Linked DNA regions of Ramlibacter pinisoli. The main gene of each other region encodes a partner of the protein of the gene in region 2 in a complex. Links are inferred from orthologs where the notes say so. Each region holds a gene or a part of one and is shown on either strand. Other genes may lie near its edges. The genes, in order: accD and accB.

What was found.
Region 1: the proteins of accB (region 2) and accD are in contact, whole or in part, in a solved structure (PDB 8UXZ), measured with the Escherichia coli proteins. The link is inferred for Ramlibacter pinisoli from one-to-one orthologs.

Annotation. Positions count from the first base shown.
Region 1 is NZ_WSEL01000003.1:1,121,104-1,129,851, reverse strand. What follows is about bases 1,213-4,156. They hold accD (acetyl-CoA carboxylase, carboxyltransferase subunit beta), read right to left. Parts: upstream 3,149-4,156; coding sequence 2,276-3,148; downstream 1,213-2,275. Other genes in these bases: trpB (tryptophan synthase subunit beta), read right to left, coding at 3,984-4,156; trpA (tryptophan synthase subunit alpha), read right to left, coding at 3,178-3,987; GON04_RS06610 (YggT family protein), read left to right, coding at 1,732-2,271; GON04_RS06615 (LON peptidase substrate-binding domain-containing protein), read right to left, coding at 1,213-1,674. In the rest of the region: GON04_RS06620 (polysaccharide biosynthesis protein), read left to right, coding at 1-1,031; more of GON04_RS06615, read right to left, coding at 1,042-1,212; more of trpB, read right to left, coding at 4,157-5,249; GON04_RS06590 (phosphoribosylanthranilate isomerase), read right to left, coding at 5,227-5,946; tRNA pseudouridine(38-40) synthase TruA, read right to left, coding at 5,943-6,725; GON04_RS06580 (motility hub landmark protein FimV), read right to left, coding at 6,751-8,748.
Region 2 is NZ_WSEL01000009.1:1,849,478-1,858,110, reverse strand. The notes cover bases 181-3,009. They hold accB (acetyl-CoA carboxylase biotin carboxyl carrier protein), read left to right. Parts: upstream 181-1,284; coding sequence 1,285-1,734; downstream 1,735-3,009. Other genes in these bases: accC (acetyl-CoA carboxylase biotin carboxylase subunit), read left to right, coding at 1,756-3,009; GON04_RS23275 (TlpA disulfide reductase family protein), read left to right, coding at 607-1,155; GON04_RS23280 (hypothetical protein), read left to right, coding at 181-620. In the rest of the region: more of GON04_RS23280, read left to right, coding at 21-180; more of accC, read left to right, coding at 3,010-3,105; prmA (50S ribosomal protein L11 methyltransferase), read left to right, coding at 3,122-4,006; GON04_RS23255 (DUF3426 domain-containing protein), read left to right, coding at 4,050-5,087; GON04_RS23250 (carbohydrate kinase family protein), read left to right, coding at 5,119-6,015; GON04_RS23245 (SDR family oxidoreductase), read right to left, coding at 6,029-6,796; GON04_RS23240 (MBL fold metallo-hydrolase), read left to right, coding at 6,926-8,380; GON04_RS23235 (branched-chain amino acid ABC transporter permease), read right to left, coding at 8,387-8,633. UniProt on the Escherichia coli protein: This protein is a component of the acetyl coenzyme A carboxylase complex; first, biotin carboxylase catalyzes the carboxylation of the carrier protein and then the transcarboxylase transfers the carboxyl group to form malonyl-CoA.

The DNA.
Region 1 (8,748 bases), on a different replicon or contig from region 2:
CGGTCGACCTGGACGTCGGCGGCCTGGCCGACCTGCTCTCGGGCCAGGCCGTGCTGGTCACCGGCGCCGGCGGCTCCATCGGGTCGGAGCTGTGCCGGCAGATCGCCCGCTTCGGCGCGGCCAGGCTGGTGTGCGTCGACGTGTCCGAGTACGCCATCTACCAGCTCGAACAGGAACTGCGGGCCAGCCATCCGCAGATGCGCGGCCTGTACTACACCGCCAACGTGCGCGAGCCGCAGCGGCTGGAGGCGATCGCGCGCGAGCACCGGCCAGCCGTGGTGTTCCACGCCGCCGCCTACAAGCACGTGCCCCTGATGGAGCAGCTGAACGAGGTGGAGGCGCTGCGCACCAACGTGGTCGGCACGCTCAATGCGGCGCGGGTGGCGGGGCAGTGCGGCGCCCGGCGCTTCGTGATGATCTCCACCGACAAGGCGGTGAACCCGACCAACGTCATGGGGGCGAGCAAGCGGCTGGCCGAGCTGATGGTGCAGGGCGTGGCGGCCGGCTACCCGGACACGCGGTTCGTGTCGGTGCGGTTCGGCAACGTGCTGGGGTCCAGCGGTTCGGTCGTGCCGCTGTTCACGACCCAGATCGCGCAGGGCGGCCCAGTCACCGTCACGCATCCCGAGATCGTGCGCTACTTCATGACCATCCCCGAAGCCGCGCAGCTGGTGCTGCAGGCCGGGCTGATGGGCCGCTCGGGCCAGATCTTCGTGCTCGACATGGGCGAACCGGTGCGCATCGTCGAACTGGCGCGCCTGCTGATCCGCCTGTCGGGCCACACCGAGCAGGAGATCCCGATCACGTACACCGGCTTGCGGCCGGGCGAGAAGCTGTTCGAGGAACTGCTGGCGGACGACGAGACCACGGAGCCGACGCCGCACGCCAAGCTGCGGGTGGCCAAGGGCGCTGCCAGCCCGCCCGACGTGGACGCGGTGGCGCGCTGGATCGAGGAAGCCGGCCCGGCGCCCGGCGAGCGCGCCCTGCGCGAGTGGCTGCGCGCCCAGGTGCCGGAATACGCGCCGCGCTGACCGCGCCGGCTCAGGCGATCCCGGTGCGGGCGAGGACGTCGCCCACCAGTTCCAGGCGCACCAGCGGGTTGTCCAGTTCCATGAAACGCTGCTTCAGTTGCACCGGCATGGGCAGCAGCTCGCACCAGCGGTTGGCAACCCAGCCGCAATCGTCGAGACGCCAGGGCTGTTGCATCGGCAACTGCTCGGCGGCATCGGGCCGCTCGCGCAACGAGGTGTAGAGCTTCTCCAGCGCCTGGGCGATCGGCTGCAGGTCGGCCGGCACCGGCACGGCGTGGTCGGGCGCCATCTGCTCGATGTCGGCCACCCAGAGGCCGTGCTTGAGCTGCTCGCTGGTGCGGATGCGGAACCGCTGGCCGCCCTGGGCCCGCACCATCAGCAGTCCGGGGCCCGGCTGCTCGAGAGCGGCGATGGTGGCCAGCGTGCCGACCGTTGAAAAGGCCTCCGGGCCGGCACCGGGCTGCCGCACTTCGTGGCCCTGCGTGAGGGCGACGACGCCGAACGGCGCGCCGGCGCGCTGGCAACGCTGGATCATGTCGAGGTAGCGGACCTCGAAGACGCGCAGCGGCAGCACGCCGCCCGGGAAGAGGACCGTGCCGAGCGGGAACAGCGGCAGCGATTGCAGGGTGAGGGCGGAGGCCAAGCGACGATCCGGGAAGTGACGCCGGTATGATCCCACGAGCAAGACTCGGCCGTGGCCATGGGCACTCAAATCCTTTCCTTCCTGCTCGACGTGGTGGCCGGCCTCCTGGGCGGTGCGTGTCTGTTGCGGCTGTACATGCAGCGCCAGAAGGTGCCGTTCGGCAACCCGATCGGCCGCTTCGTGTTCGCCCTCACCGACTGGATCGTGCTGCCGCTGCGCCGGGTGCTGCCCCCGGTCGCACGCTGGGACACGGCGAGCCTGGTGGCCGCCTACCTGATCGAACTGGTGCAGTACCTGATCCTGTGGGCCGTGATCGGCTTCGCGCTGGAGTCGGTGTTCCTGCTGGCGCTGGTCGGGCTGGTGCGGCTGATCCTCTCGGCGCTGACGGCGCTGGTGCTGGTCTACGCCATCCTGTCCTGGGTGCAGAGCGATTCGCTGATGACGGACCTGATCGACCGCCTGGTGGCGCCGCTGCTGCGGCCGTTCCGCCGCGTGATCCCGCTGGTGGGCGGCATCGACCTGTCGCCGCTGGCCCTGCTGGTGCTGCTGCAGGTGCTGTCGATGGTGCTCACCGCTTTGGTCGGGCGGGGCTTCTAGCGGGTCAGATCACCGCGTCGGCGGGCTGGCGCTGCAGCATGGCCAGCAGGTGCGCGACGCGGGTGCGCAGCTCGCGCCGGTCGCAGATGAAGTCGACCGCGCCCTTCTGCTGCAGGAACTCGGCGCGCTGGAAGCCTTCGGGCAGCGTGACGCGCACGGTGGACTCGATGACGCGCGGGCCGGCAAAGCCGATCAGCGCCTTGGGCTCGGCGATGACCACGTCGCCGACGAAGGCGAAACCGGCGCTCACGCCGCCCATGGTGGGATCGGTCAGGACGCTGACGTAGGGCAGGCCCTTCTTCGCCAGCCGCGTCAGGGCGGCATTGGTCTTGGCCATCTGCATCAGCGACAGCAGCCCCTCCTGCATGCGCGCACCACCGGTGGCGGTGAAGCACAGGAACGGCACCTTCTGCTCGATGGCGCTCTCGACGCCGCGCACGAAGCGCTCGCCGACCACGCTGCCCATGCTGCCGCCCATGAAGTCGAATTCGAAGGCCGCCGCCACCAGGCTGATGCCCTGGACGGCGCCGCCCATGACGACCAGGGCATCGGTTTCGCCGGTGTTCTCGAGCGCTTCCTTCAGCCGCTCGGGATAGCGGCGGCTGTCCTTGAACTTCAGCGCGTCGACCGGCAGCACCTCCTGGCCGATCTCCCAGCGGCCTTCGGCGTCCAGGAACGTGTTGAGCCGCGGGCGCGCGCCGATGCGGTGGTGGTGGCTGCAGGTGGGACAGACGTTGAGGTTGTGCTCGAGGTCGGTCTTGTACAGCACCGTCTCGCAGCTGGGGCACTTGACCCACAGGCCCTCGGGCACGCTGCGGCGCTCGGCCGGGTCGGTCGGTTGGATCTTGGGGGGCAGCAGTTTTTCGAGCCAGCTCATGGGGATGGTGCTCCGGGGAAAGCGGGATTCTAGGCGTCGAGCGCCTGGCGGATGCCGCGCAGGAACGTGGCAGCCTCGGCGGCCACCCGGTCGCGCGGCTGGCCCTCGATGAGTTGCAGCAGCCGGGTGCCGATCACCACGGCGTCGGCCACGCGGCCGATGGCACGCGCCGTCTCGGCGTCGCGGATGCCGAAACCCACGCCGACCGGCACCTGCACGTGCTCGCGGATGCGCGGCAGCATCTGCTCGACTGCGCCGGTGTCCAGGTGGCCGGCACCCGTCACGCCCTTGAGCGACACGTAGTAGACGTAGCCGCTGGCGATGCGCGCCACCTGCTGCATGCGCCGCGCGGTCGAGGTGGGCGCCAGCAGGAAGATGAGGTCCAGGCCGGCCGCCTTCAGCTGGGCGGCGAAGTCCTCGCACTCCTCGGGCGGGTAGTCGACGATCAGGACGCCGTCGACGCCGGCCGCGGCCGCGTCGCGGATGAAGGATCCGGGCCCGTGGCGCAGGTCGTAGCGCTCCACCGGGTTGGCGTAGCCCATGAGCACGACCGGCGTGGCTGCATCGCGCTCGCGGAAGGTCCGCACCATGGCCAGCACCTGCGCCGTGCCGATGCCCAGCGCCAGCGCCTGTTCGCCGGCCTTCTGGATGACGGGACCGTCGGCCATGGGGTCCGAGAACGGCACGCCCAGCTCGATCACGTCGGCGCCGGCCGCCACCATGGCGTGCATCAGCTCGGGCGTGATGTCGGCGTAGGGATAGCCGGCCGTGACATAGGGAATGAGCGCCTTGCGCCCGGCCTGCCGCAGGCGCGAGAAGGTGGCGGCGATGCGGCTCATCGCTGCACCTCGACCTTCTGTTCGCCACCCTTGACCGATTGCCCGCGGCAGCTCGGCCGGCAGTAGAAGTCGGCCTTGCCCAGGTCGGCCACGGTGCCGATGTCCTTGTCGCCCCGGCCCGAGAGGTTGACCAGGATGCTGCGGTCCTTGCCCAGCGTCGGGGCCAGTTTCATGGCGTAGGCCACTGCATGGCTGGACTCCAGCGCGGGAATGATGCCCTCGGTGCGGCACAGGTAGTGGAAGGCGTCCAGCGCTTCCTTGTCGGTGATGCCGACGTATTCGGCGCGCCCGATGTCCTTGAGCCAGGCGTGCTCGGGGCCGACGCCGGGGTAGTCGAGGCCGGCGCTGATGCTGTGCGTCTCGGTGATCTGGCCGTCCTCGTCCTGCAGGATGTAGGTGCGGTTGCCGTGCAGCACGCCGGGGCTGCCGCGCTGCAGTGACGCCGAGTGCTTGCCGCTCTCCAGGCCTTCGCCGGCCGCCTCGACGCCGATCAGGCGCGTGCCCTCGTGCGGGATGTAGGGGTGGAAGATGCCCATCGCGTTGCTGCCGCCGCCCACGCAGGCGATCACGGCATCGGGCTGGCGGCCGGTCATCGCGGGCATCTGCTGGAGGCACTCGTTGCCGATGACGCTCTGGAAGTCGCGCACCATCATCGGGTAGGGGTGCGGGCCGGCCACGGTGCCGATGATGTAGAACGTGTTCTCCACGTTGGTCACCCAGTCGCGCATGGCCTCGTTGAGGGCGTCCTTGAGCGTGCGGCTGCCCGACTCGACCGGCACTACCTTGGCGCCCAGCAGGTGCATGCGGTAGACGTTGGGGCTCTGGCGCTTGACGTCTTCGCTGCCCATGTACACCACGCACTCCAGGCCGTAGCGCGCGCAGATGGTGGCCGTGGCCACGCCGTGCTGGCCGGCGCCGGTCTCGGCGATGACGCGCGGCTTGCCCATGCGGCGCGCCAGCATCGCCTGGCCGATGACGTTGTTGATCTTGTGCGCGCCGGTGTGGTTGAGGTCCTCGCGCTTGAGGTAGATCTGCGCGCCGCCCATCTCGCGGCTCATGCGGTCGGCGTGGTAGACCGGCGAGGGCCGGCCGACGAAGTGCGCCAGCTCGGACCTGAATTCGGCCAGGAACTCGGGATCGTTCTGGTAGCGCGCGTAGGCCTCGCGCAGCTGGTCGATGGCGTGGGTCAGTGTCTCACTGACGAAGCTGCCGCCGTAGGGGCCGAAATGGCCGGCTGGGTCAGGTTGCTGATAGGAGGGCATCGGTGGACCTTGCAAGGAGAGCGTCGGCGGCGCGCACGGCCGCGACGAACTGATGGATCTTGTCGGGGTCCTTCACGCCCTTGGCGCGCTCGACCCCGGAACTCACATCAACGGCCAGCGTCCTGCAACGCGGCCGCACCTGCACGATGCCATCGGTCACGTTTGCAGGCGTCAACCCACCAGACAAGACGAGGTGAGCGTTGACGCTTGGTGGAAGACGTGACCAATCGAAGGCCTTGCCGCCGCCGCCGTAGCCCTCGACATGCGCGTCGAGGAGAACGGCCCGGGCTTGTTCGTGACGGGCAGCAAATTCTACCAAGTCGAAGGTGGCGGCCCCGTCGAGCGGGATGCGCGCGGCGCGCATCCACGGGCGCCCGGCGGCGGCCAGCGCGCACTGCTCGGGTGACTCGTCGCCGTGGAACTGGAGCATGGCCGCGGGCACGGCCGCGCAGGCCGCGGCGACCGCGGCCGCGCTCTCGTTGACGAACAGCAGCACCGGCGTGACGAAGGGCGGCAGGCGGGCGGCCAGCTCGGCCGCACGCCCGGCGGTCACATGGCGCGGGCTCGGCGGGTACAGCACGAACCCGACCGCGTCGGCGCCGGCCTGGACGGCGGTGTCGACGTCCTGCTCACGGGTGAGCCCGCAGATCTTAATGCGGGTCCGCTGGCTCGGCTGGGAATGTGGCGCTGGGCTCATGGCAGCCAATCATAGGCAGGGGTGCGCTGCGGCAGGCCCCAGCGGGCGTCGTACACCGGCCCCAGGAAGTACAGGCCGTCGGGCGGGAAGGTCGGTGCGGCCGCGTCCCGGTCGCGCGCCGCCAGCACCTGGTCGATCCACTGCGGCGGCTGCAGGCCCTGGCCCACCAGCAGCAGGCACCCCATGATGTTGCGGATCATGTGGTGCAGGAAGGCGTCGGCCTCGAAATCGAAGCGCCAGTAGGCGCCGCGCCGCGAGATGCCGATGTGGCGCATGGTCTTGACCGGCGAGCGGGCCTGGCAGGCCGACGCACGGAACGAGGTGAAGTCGTGCTGGCCCAGCAGCCGGGCGGCGGCCGCCTCCATCGCCTGCTGGTCGAGCGGGCGGAAGACCCAGCCGGCACGCCCGTTCTCGAGGCTGGGCCGCACGGGCGATTCCAGCAGCACGAAGGCATAGCGGCGGGCGAGGGCGCTGGCGCGGGAATGGAAGGCATCGGGCACCGGCTGCGCCCACTGCACGGCGATGTCGGGCGGCAGGAAGGTGTTGGTGCCGCGCACCCAGGAGAAGGCCTCGCGTTCGAGCGTGGTGTCGAAGTGCACCACCTGCATCAGGCCATGGACGCCGGCATCGGTGCGGCCCGCGCACACGGTGGCGACCGGCTGGACGGCAAACCGCGTGAGCGCGCCTTCGAGGTGGTCCTGCACGGTGCGGCCGGACGGCTGGCTCTGCCAGCCGTCGTAAGCCTGTCCGTGGTAGCTGACGCCGAGAGCCCACCTCATGGGCGCTCCCTGGAAACCCGGGGGATCAGCCGATCTCCGCCAGGAACCGCTGCGCCTTGTTCTTGAGGTCGCCGGACGCTTCGGCGATGACTTCCTGGGCCAGGCTGCGGGCGCCGTCGGCGTCGCCGATGGCGTTGAACTCCTGCGCCAGCGCGAGCTTGGTGGCCAGCGGGTCGTCACCATCAACCGACGACAGGTCCAGCCCGGTGGTGCTGATCTCGCCTTCGACCGTGTCGGCTGCCTCGGCGCGGGCCGGCGCGGCGCCGGGCAGGTCGAGCGACAGGCCGCCGAGGTCGAACTCGAGCATGCCGGAGTCGGCGGCGGGCGCCGGAGTGGCCACCGCCGTAGCCGGCGCAGAGATCGCGGGCAGGTCGAAGTTGAGGCTGTTGTCGGCGGATGCGAGGTCCGGCGCGGGCGTGGCCAGCGGCGCCACGGGCGTGATCACGCTGAAATCCATCGACAGCGGATCGTCGAGCAGCGGCTGGGCCGGCATGGCCTGCGTGGCGACCGCTTCGGCGGCGGGCGGTGCGGCGAACGCCGGCGCCGCGTCGACCGGGTCGTCGAGCGAGAAGTCCAGGTCGAGGTCGACATCGGCCGCGGGCGCCACGGGCTCGGCAGCCTGCTTGGCAGTGGCGGTGAAGGCCGCGGCCGCCGCGGCGCCGGCCACTGCTGCGGCGACCGGTGCTGCCGCCACGGGGGCTGCGCCGGTGGTCACCGGCTGGCCACCCGGCCGATACATCGAGTTGGACGGGTCGAGTTCCTGGCCCAGTTCGCAGATGCGGGCCCATTCGGAGCCTTCGCCGTGGCTCAGGCTGTAGGCCTCGCTGGCCACCTGCTCGAACGCCTTGGCATCGCGCCGCTTGGCGTAGATCTCGAGCAACTTGACGTGGATGGCCACGCGTTGCGGGCTGGTGCGCAGCGCTTCCTTGAGGATCTCCTCGGCCTGCAGGTCGCGGCCGTAGGCCAGGTACACGTCGGCCTCGGCCACCGGGTCGACGTCGCCGGCGGCATCGAGCTGGCTCGGCGAATAGACCATCGACGAACCGGTGGGCGCGCCTTCGGCCGTGTCGACGCGCTGGCCGCCGCTGGCGCCGAAGAACGAGTCGGGCTGCAGGCGGCTCTCGAGGAAGGAACTGTCGACCTGGGTGGCCTTGCGGCGCTGGCGGACCTTCCAGATGCCCACGCCCGCCAGCAGGGCGAGCACGCCGCCCAGGGCGGCGGGGATCAGCGGGTTGTCGAGCAGTTCGTCGACGAAGCTGGGTTCAGGCGGCGGGGGCGGCGGCACGGACGGCTTCTTGCGCGGTGCCGAGGCGGCCGCGGCAGGCTCGGCGGCCGGCGCAGTGGTCGCGGCCAGCGGGGTGGCACTGGCGCCGGCCAGGGGGGCGGAAGCGGCTTGCGCGGCGTCGCTGGCTACAGCGGCGGCAACAGGGGCCACGGGAGCCGGAGCGCTGGCGGCCGGAGCTGAGGCCGCGCTGGCAGCGGCGGCGACCGGTGCGGCAGGGGTGGCCACCGGCAGCGTCACGCCGGTGGCGGGGCCGCTGGCCGGCTTGCCCGGCGCGGCTGCGGTCGCACCCGGCGCGGCGGCTGCGCCGGCCTTGGGTGCGCTGGCGGCACTGCTCAGGTCCTGCAGCTGCTTGATGTTCTGGTTGAGCTCGGCCACGCGCTTGGCCTCGTCCTGCGCGGCGCGCTGGGTGGCGATGGCGTCGGCGGAGCTCCTGGACTGGACGGCACCCTTGGACAGGGTGAGCTTGTCGGGTGCGGAAGCGGCCGGCTTCTTCTCGTCGACCTGGGCCTGCACCTTGCCGCTGGCCTGCCGCTCGGCGCCGCCGGCCGGGGCCGTGGGCACGCCTTCGGCCAGACGCCGGCGGAATTCGTTGAAGTCGCGGCTCTGCGCCACCAGGGTCTGGGTGGCCTCGGCAGGCGGGACCGCCTCGGCCTGGGCCTGCGAGGGCAGGCTGAGGACGGCGCCCGAGCGCAGCCGGTTGATGTTGCCGCCGACGAAGGCGTCCGGGTTGGAGCGCAG
Region 2 (8,633 bases):
GTGCCGGGCAGAATTGACCGATGGACACCCTGCGTGAGATCGCCGCCACTGCCGCGCGGATGGTGGTCGAGGAAGGCCTGGAATACGGTCCGGCCAAGCGGCGCGCCGTCCGGCAGCTGGGCCTGCCTGTGCGGGCGGCGTTGCCGGACAACGACGTGATCGAGGAAGCGGTGCGCGAGTACATCGCACTGTTCTGCGCCGACACGCAGCCCGTCGAACTGGCTGCCCTGCGCCGGCTGGCGCTGACCTGGATGGAGCGGCTGGCCGAGTTCAGGCCCCACCTGGCCGGCGCGGTCTGGCATGGAACGGCGACCCGGCTGTCCGACATCTACCTGCAGTTGTTCTGCGATGACTCCAAGTCGGCCGAGATCGCGCTGATCGACAAGGGCGTCGACTACGAGGCCAGGACGGTTCCGGGCTTCCAGGGTGCACCGGTCGAGGCGCTGAGCCTGTCCAGCCGCAGCCCGGAGCTCGGCGAGACCATCGGCGTCCACCTCCTGATCCACGACCACGACGACTTGCGCGGTGCGCTCCGGCGCGATGCGCGGGGTCGGGTTCCGCGCGGGGACATGGCGGCGGTGCGTGCCCTCGTCGACAATGCTGCCCATGTCGACCACTGAATCCACGGCTCCCCTGACGTCCCGGCGCTCCCTTCTCCTGGCGGCCGGTGTCGGTGTCGTGGCCGCGGCCGCGGGGGCCGGCGTCGCGTTCTGGCGCCGCGAGCCGCAGGCCCAAGGGGACGCCTCGGCGCTGTGGGGGCTGACCTTCGACACGCCAGCCGGCCAGCCGTTGACCATGGCGGCCCTGCGCGGCAAGCCGCTCCTGGTCAACTTCTGGGCCACCTGGTGTCCGCCCTGCGTCGAAGAACTCCCCATGCTCGACCGTTTCGCGCGCGAACACGCTGCCAACGGCTGGCAAGTCGTCGGCTTGGCGATCGATCAGCCCAGCGCCGTGCGCAAGTTCCTGGCCGCGACGCCAGTCAGCTTTCCGATCGGGCTGGCGGGGCTCGAGGGCACCGACCTGGGCAAGTCCCTGGGCAATTCGGCCGGTGGGCTGCCCTTCACCGTCGTGCTGAAGCCGGATGGGAAAGTGCGCGAGCGTAGAATGGGGAAGGTCGCCCCGGGCGACCTATCGCGCTGGGCAGCGGCAGCCTGAGACGCGACACGGCTCCCGGCTTTACCTGCCGACGCCCCGACGGGCGCGCTCTTCAGCGAAGAAAAGTAAAAATCGCTGCAAATTGCGGTAAATTCGCCGACCTTAACAAGAAATGCGGCTGGAGCCACCATGGACTTGCGCAAATTGAAGACCCTGATCGACCTGGTCTCGGAGTCGAACGTCTCCGAACTGGAGATCACGGAAGCGGAGGGAAAAGTCCGCATCGTCAAGGGCGGCACGGCCGTCGTGCAGCATGCCGCGGCACCCGTCGCGATGGCACCGGCGATGCCGGCATCGGCCGCGCCGGCGCTCGCGCCGGCCGCGCCCGCCCCGCAGGCACCGACCGGCCATGCCGTCAAGTCGCCGATGGTGGGCACGTTCTACCGCGCGTCCAGCCCGGGCGCGAAGTCGTTCGTCGAGGTCGGCAGCCAGGTCAAGGAAGGCGACACGATCTGCATCATCGAGGCGATGAAGATCCTCAACGAGATCGAGGCCGACAAGTCGGGCACCGTGTCCAAGATCCTGTGCGAGAACGGCCAGGCCGTGGAGTACGGACAGCCCCTGTTCATCATCGAGTGACGATCCGGTAAGCGCTCACTCATGTTCAAGAAGATCCTGATCGCCAACCGCGGCGAGATTGCCCTCCGGGTGCAGCGGGCCTGCCGCGAACTGGGCATCAAGGCCGTGATGGTCTATTCGGAAGCCGACCGCGAGGCCAAGTACGTCAAGCTGGCAGAGGAGGCGGTCTGCATCGGGCCGGCCGCTTCGGCACAGAGCTACCTCAACATGCCGGCCATCATTTCGGCCGCCGAGGTCACCGACGCCGAGGCCATCCACCCCGGCTATGGCTTCCTGTCGGAAAACGCCGATTTCGCCGAGCGGGTGGAAAAGAGCGGCTTCCAGTTCATCGGCCCCACGCCCGAGTCGATCCGCATCATGGGCGACAAGGTGTCGGCCAAGCAGGCCATGATCAAGGCCGGCGTGCCCTGCGTGCCCGGCTCCGAGGGCGAACTGCCGGACGATCCGGCGGTCATCCGGCGCACGGCGCGCACCGTCGGCTACCCCGTCATCATCAAGGCGGCGGGCGGCGGCGGCGGCCGCGGCATGCGCGTGGTGCACACGGAAGCCGCGCTGATCAACGCGGTCCAGATGACCAAGGCGGAGGCGGGCGCCGCCTTTGGCAATCCGGCGGTGTACATGGAGAAGTTCCTCCAGAACCCGCGCCACATCGAGATCCAGATCCTGGCGGACAAGCACCGCAACGCCGTCTACCTGGGCGAGCGCGACTGCTCGATGCAGCGCCGCCACCAGAAGATCATCGAGGAAGCGCCGGCGCCGGGCATCCCGCGCAAGCTGATCGACCGCATCGGCGAGCGCTGCGCGGCGGCCTGCAAGAAGATCGGCTACCGCGGCGCGGGGACGTTCGAGTTCCTGTACGAGAACGGCGAGTTCTACTTCATCGAGATGAACACGCGGGTGCAGGTCGAGCACCCGGTGACCGAACTCGTCACGGGCATCGACATCGTGAAGACGCAGATCATGGTGGCGGCCGGCGAGAAGCTGCCTTTCGTGCAGCGCGACATCGCGCTGCGCGGCCATGCCATCGAGTGCCGCGTCAACGCCGAGGACCCGTACAACTTCACCCCGTCGCCCGGTCGCATCACGCTGTGGCATGCCCCGGGCGGGCCGGGCGTGCGCGTCGATTCGCACGTCTACAACAACTACTTCGTGCCCCCCAACTACGACTCGATGGTCGGCAAGATCATCGTGCACGGCGACACGCGCGACCAGGCGCTGGCACGCATGCGCACCGCGCTGCTGGAGACGGTGGTCGAGGGCATCAACACCAACATCCCGCTGCACCGCGAGCTGATGGTGGACGCCAAGTTCATGCAGGGCGGCACCAACATCCACTACCTGGAGCAGTGGCTGTCGCAGCACAAGCGCTGATCCGGTCCGGGCACCCATGTACGAGTTGCGCCTGCTCTGTGGCGAACACCAGGTCGAGGCGCTGAGCGACGCGCTCGAGGCGCTGGACGCCCTGAGCGTGTCGGTCGAGGACGCCGACGCCCAGACCCCGGCCGAACAGGCCCTGTTCGGCGAGCCCGGCATGCCGCCGCCCAAGGAAGGCTGGCAGCGGTCGCGGGTCCTGGCGCTGTTCCCCACCCGGGAAGCGGCCGAGGAAGCGCAGGTCCTGCTGCAGGCGCAGGACTTCTTCGCCGGTGCGCAGGTCGCCGGCATCGAGGAGGTCGCCGAGCAGGACTGGGTGCGCCTGACGCAGTCGCAATTCGCGCCGGTGGAGATCACGCCCGAGTTCTGGATCGTGCCGACCTGGCACGAACCGCCGGCCCAGGCGACGACGGTCATCCGCCTCGATCCCGGCCTGGCCTTCGGCACGGGCACGCACCCCACCACGCGGATGTGTCTGCGCTGGATCGCGCGCCAGCCGCTGAAGGGACGCACAGTGCTGGATTACGGCTGCGGCTCCGGCATCCTGGCCATCGGTGCCGCCAAGGTGGGCGCCGGCCGGGTCGACGCGGTCGACATCGACGAGGCGGCGGTGCGCTCGACGCTGGACAACGCGCAGGCCAATGGCACCGGGCTGGGCGTCGTCGGCCTGCCCGACGCCGTGCAGGGCCGCTACGACGTGGTGCTGGCCAACATCCTGGCCACGCCGCTGAAGGTGCTGGCGCCGCTGCTGTGCGGGCTGGTCCAGCCGCCGGGCCACCTGGTGCTGGCTGGCATCCTCGAGCGCCAGGCGGAGGAACTGCAGCGCGCGTACGCGCCCTATGCCAGCCTGTCGGTCGCCGACCAGGACGAAGGCTGGATCCTGATGACGGCGCGGCTGTGAGCCGCCCGGGCGCGCGGCGCCGGTTCCCTACAATGCCCGGCTCATGAGCATGATCACCGGCTGCCCGGCCTGCGGAACGATGTTCAGGGTGGTCCCCGACCAACTGAAGATCTCCGAAGGCTGGGTGCGCTGCGGGCACTGCGCGGAGGTGTTCGATGCCGCCGCCCACATGCAGCCGGATGCGGTGCTGCCGGCACAGCCGGTTGCCGCGGCGGCACCCGGGGCCGTGGTCGATGCCGCTCCAGACGCCGAGCGAGCCGCCGTCGCTCACGCGCCGACCACCGAAGCCAGCACGACGGGCCCCGATCAGCAGGCCGACCCGGCGCCGGACCTGCAGACGCATCCGGAGGCGCAGCTGCCGTCCGCCGGCCCGTCGCTCACGCCCTGGCACGCACCGTCCGGCTTCGGCCCGTCGTCCCTGTCCCCCGAGGAGCACGGTTACCTGCCCCTGCACCTGGTGCGGGAGGAGGCCGATGCGGCCGCCGTGGACCTGGACGCGCAGGACGCACTGGATGCACAGGATCACCGCGAGCCGGACGAGGCCGAAGACCTGCCGCTGGAGGACGTGACGTTCGTGCGCGATGCGCGGCGCAAGGCGTTCTGGCGCCGGCCCGCGGTGCGCGTGGCCCTGGTGCTGGGATCGCTGGCGCTGGCCGGCCTGCTGGCGGCGCAGGTCGCCGTCCACGAGCGCGACCGCCTGGCGGCCCTGGACCCGCAGGCGCTGCCGCTGCTCGAGCGGCTGTGCCGGCCACTCGGCTGCCGCGTCGGTCCGCCGCGCCGCATCGAGGCCATCGCCATCGACAGCAGCGGCTTCACCAAGCTGCGGCCGGACACCTATCGCCTGAGCGTCACGCTGAAGAACCAGGCCCAGGCGCCGGTCGCCGTGCCGGCACTGGAACTCACACTCACCGATTCGCAGGACCAGCCGCTGCTGCGCCGCGTGCTCACGCCGGGCGAGCTCGGCGCCCCGGCAGACACCATCGCCGCGGCCGCCGACTGGTCGGCCTCGGTGGCCATCGCCGTCGGCGGTGCCAGCGCGGCACGCGTGGCCGGCTACCGGCTGCTGGCCTTCTATCCCTGATCCATCCCACCTTCACCACGAGACTTCTTCCATGGCAGCCGTCATCTGCGGGTCGCTTGCGTTCGACACCATCATGAACTTCGAGGGCCGCTTCTCGCAGCAGATCCTGCCCGACCAGCTCCACATCCTGAACGTCTCGTTCCTGGTGCCGCAACTGCGGCGCGACTTCGGCGGCTGCGCGGGCAACATCGCCTACAGCCTCAAGCTGCTGGGCGGCACGCCGCTGCCGATGGCGACCGTGGGCACCGATGGCGCGGGCTACCTCGATCGCCTGCGCGAGCTGTCCATCAGCACCGAGTTCGTCCGCCAGGTGGAAGGCACCTACACGGCGCAGGCGATGATCATGACCGACCTGGACAACAACCAGATCACGGCCTTCCATCCCGGCGCGATGATGCAGGCACACGTCACCCACATCGCCGCGCGGCCCGACATCAAGCTCGGCATCATCTCTCCCGACGGCCGCGATGCCATGCTGCAGCATGCCGAGCAGTTCGCGGCGGCCGGCATCCCGTTCGTGTTCGATCCGGGCCAGGGCCTGCCGATGTTCGACGGCCGCGAGCTGGCGGCCTTCATCGACCAGGCCAGCTGGGTCACCGTCAACGACTACGAGGGCAAGATGCTGATGGAGCGCACCGGCTGGGACGCGGCCGGGATCTCGCGCAAGGTGCGCGGCCTCGTCGTCACGCTCGGCGGCGAGGGGTGCGACGTCTGGGTGGACGGCGAGAAGACGCACGTGCCGGCGGTGAAGGCCGCGGCCGTCGTCGATCCCACCGGTTGCGGCGATGCCTGGCGCGGCGCGCTGCTGCACGGCCTGGAGCAGGGCTGGCCGCTGGCACGCTGCGCCGAACTGGGCAACCGCGTCGGCGCGGTGAAGATCGCCAGCCGCGGCCCGCAGAACTGGCGCTTCGACCAGCCAGCCGCCTGAGCGGCGGCGGCGCTCAGCCGCGCGCGTTCGTCACGCCGCCGTCGACCACCAGCGTGTCGCCGACGACGTAGTCGCCGGCCCGGGACGCCAGGAACACGGCGGCCCCGGCCATGTCCTCGGGCTGGCCGATGCGGCCGACCGGCACCCGCCGCGCCACGTCCTCGCCATGGTCGCGCGCATCCTTGTTCATCTCGGAGGCGAACGGCCCGGGGGCGATGCCGCTCACCACGATGTTGTCCTGCGCCAGCCGCAGGGCCAGCCGGCGCGTCAGGTGGATCAGGCCGGCCTTGCTGGCGGCATAGGAGTAGGTCTCCCACTGGTTCACCGAGATGCCGTCGATCGACGCGATGTTGATCACCTTGGCCGGCCGCGTGCGCGCGGCAGCCTTCAGCTGGGCGTGCAGGGCCTGGGTGAGGAAGAAGGGCGTCTTCAGGTTCAAGTCCAGCACCTTGTCCCAGCCCTTCTCGGGGAAGGTGTCGAAGGCTTCTCCCCAGGCGGCGCCGGCGTTGTTGACCAGGATGTCGAGCGCGGGCTCGCGGCTCGCGATCTCGGCGGCCAGGGCGCGCGCCGCCTCCACCGTGGACACGTCGCAGGGCAGCGAGACGCAGGGGCCGATGGCCGACAGCTGCTCGGCCGCCTCGTCGCAGGCCGCAGCCTTGCGCGCCGTGATGTAGACCTTGGCGCCGTGGTGCAGGAAGCCGGCGGCGATCATCCGGCCGATGCCGCGCGAGCCGCCGGTCACCAGGGCCACGCGGCCCTGCAGCGAGAACAGATCCTTCATGGGAGTCTCCGGTTGGGGTGGCGCCAAGTCTGGCGGATGGCAGCTCGGCCGCCAATCACCCGGACGACATCGTGGTCGAACACTCACTAGCATGGGGCCGGGCCGATTGCCCACCCAAAGGAGACGACCATGCGAAGAAGAATCCTGGCCCTCGGGCTTCCCGTCCCGGCCATCGCCGCATTGCTGGCCGCCTGCGCCTCGGCGCCGCCGGATCCGCAGGCGGCGCTGAAACGCGCCGAGGCCGCGATGGGCTCCGCCCAGGTGCGCTCGCTGCAATTCAGCGGCAGCGGCAGCGGCGGCATCTTCGGCCAGGCCTACCGGCCGGGCGATCCCTGGCCGCGCATCACCTATTCCAGTTTCTCGCGGGTCTACGACTACCAGAATGCGGCGTTCCGCGAGGAGTTCGCCCGCACCCGCGCCGAGCCCAACGGCGGCGGTGCCTTGCCGCTGATGGGAACGGGCGAACAGCGCGCCACCGGCCTGTTGCGCGGCACCCAGGCCTGGAACCTGGCTGGCACCACTGCCACCGCCGCGCCCCTGACGGCCGACGGCCGGATCCATGACCTCTGGACGTCGCCCCATGGCGTGCTGCGTGCCGCCCAGCGCAACAACGCCACCACGCGCGTGGAGGGCGGCAAGACGCTGGTGAGCTTCACCGAGCCGAACCGGTTCCGGGCCACTGCCGTCATCGGCGAGAGCGGGCTGGTGGAGCGGGTCGACTCCGTGCAGCCGAATCCGGTGACGGGCGACACGCCGACCGTGACGACCTACGAGGACTACCGGGACTTCGGCGGCGTCAAGTTCCCGGCCCGCATCCGCCAGACCCAGGGTGGGTCGCCGGTGCTGGACCTGCAGGTGACCCAGGTCCAGGCCAACACGGTGCCCGCGATCGAGGTGCCCGCGGCGGTTCCCGGCTTCGTGGAGCGGGCCACCTCCGAGAAGGTGGCCGAGGGCGTGTGGTTCCTGGCCGGCGGCTCGCACAACAGCGTGCTGGTCGAGATGGCCGATCACCTGATCCTGATCGAGAGCCCGCTGTACGACGCCCGCACGCAGGCGGTCCTGACCGCGGCCAAGCAGCTGGTGCCGAACAAGCCGGTCCGGTACGTCATCAACTCGCACCACCATTTCGACCATTCCGGCGGGCTGCGCACGGCGGCCGCGGATGGCGCCACCCTGGTGACCAGCGAGCTGGCCAGGCCCTGGTTCGCGCAGGCATTCGCCACGCCCAACGCCATTGCGCCCGACGCACTGGCCCGCTCCGGCCGGCCGGTCCGCATCGAAGGCGTGTCGGGCAAGCGCACCTTCACGGATGGGACCCGCACCCTGGAAGTGATGATGATCGACGGCAGCGTGCACGCCCAGGGTTTCATGCTCGCCTGGCTGCCGCGCGAGCGCCTGCTGGTGGAAGCCGATGCCTACACGCCGGGCCCTGCCGGTGCGCCGCCGCCGGCGCAGCCGAACGCCAACAACGTGAACATGCTGGACAACGTGGAGCGGCTGCGGCTGGACGTCGACCGCATCCTGCCGCTGCACGGCCGCGTGGTACCGATCGCGGAACTGAGGGCCGCCGCAGGCCGCCGCTGACGCGGTTCAGCCGGCGCGGGCGCGGCGGCGCTCGCGCCAGGCCAGCAGTTCGCCGACCACGCCCTTGCGGAAGGCGAGCACGCACAGCACGAAGATCACGCCGATGATCACCGTCACCCACTCGCCGACCTTGTCGGCCAGCATGTCCTGCAGGGCGATCACGATGCCGCCCCCGAGCACCGGACCGAAGAAGGTGCCCACGCCGCCCAGCAGCGACATCAGGATCACCTCGCCGGACATGGACCAGTGCACG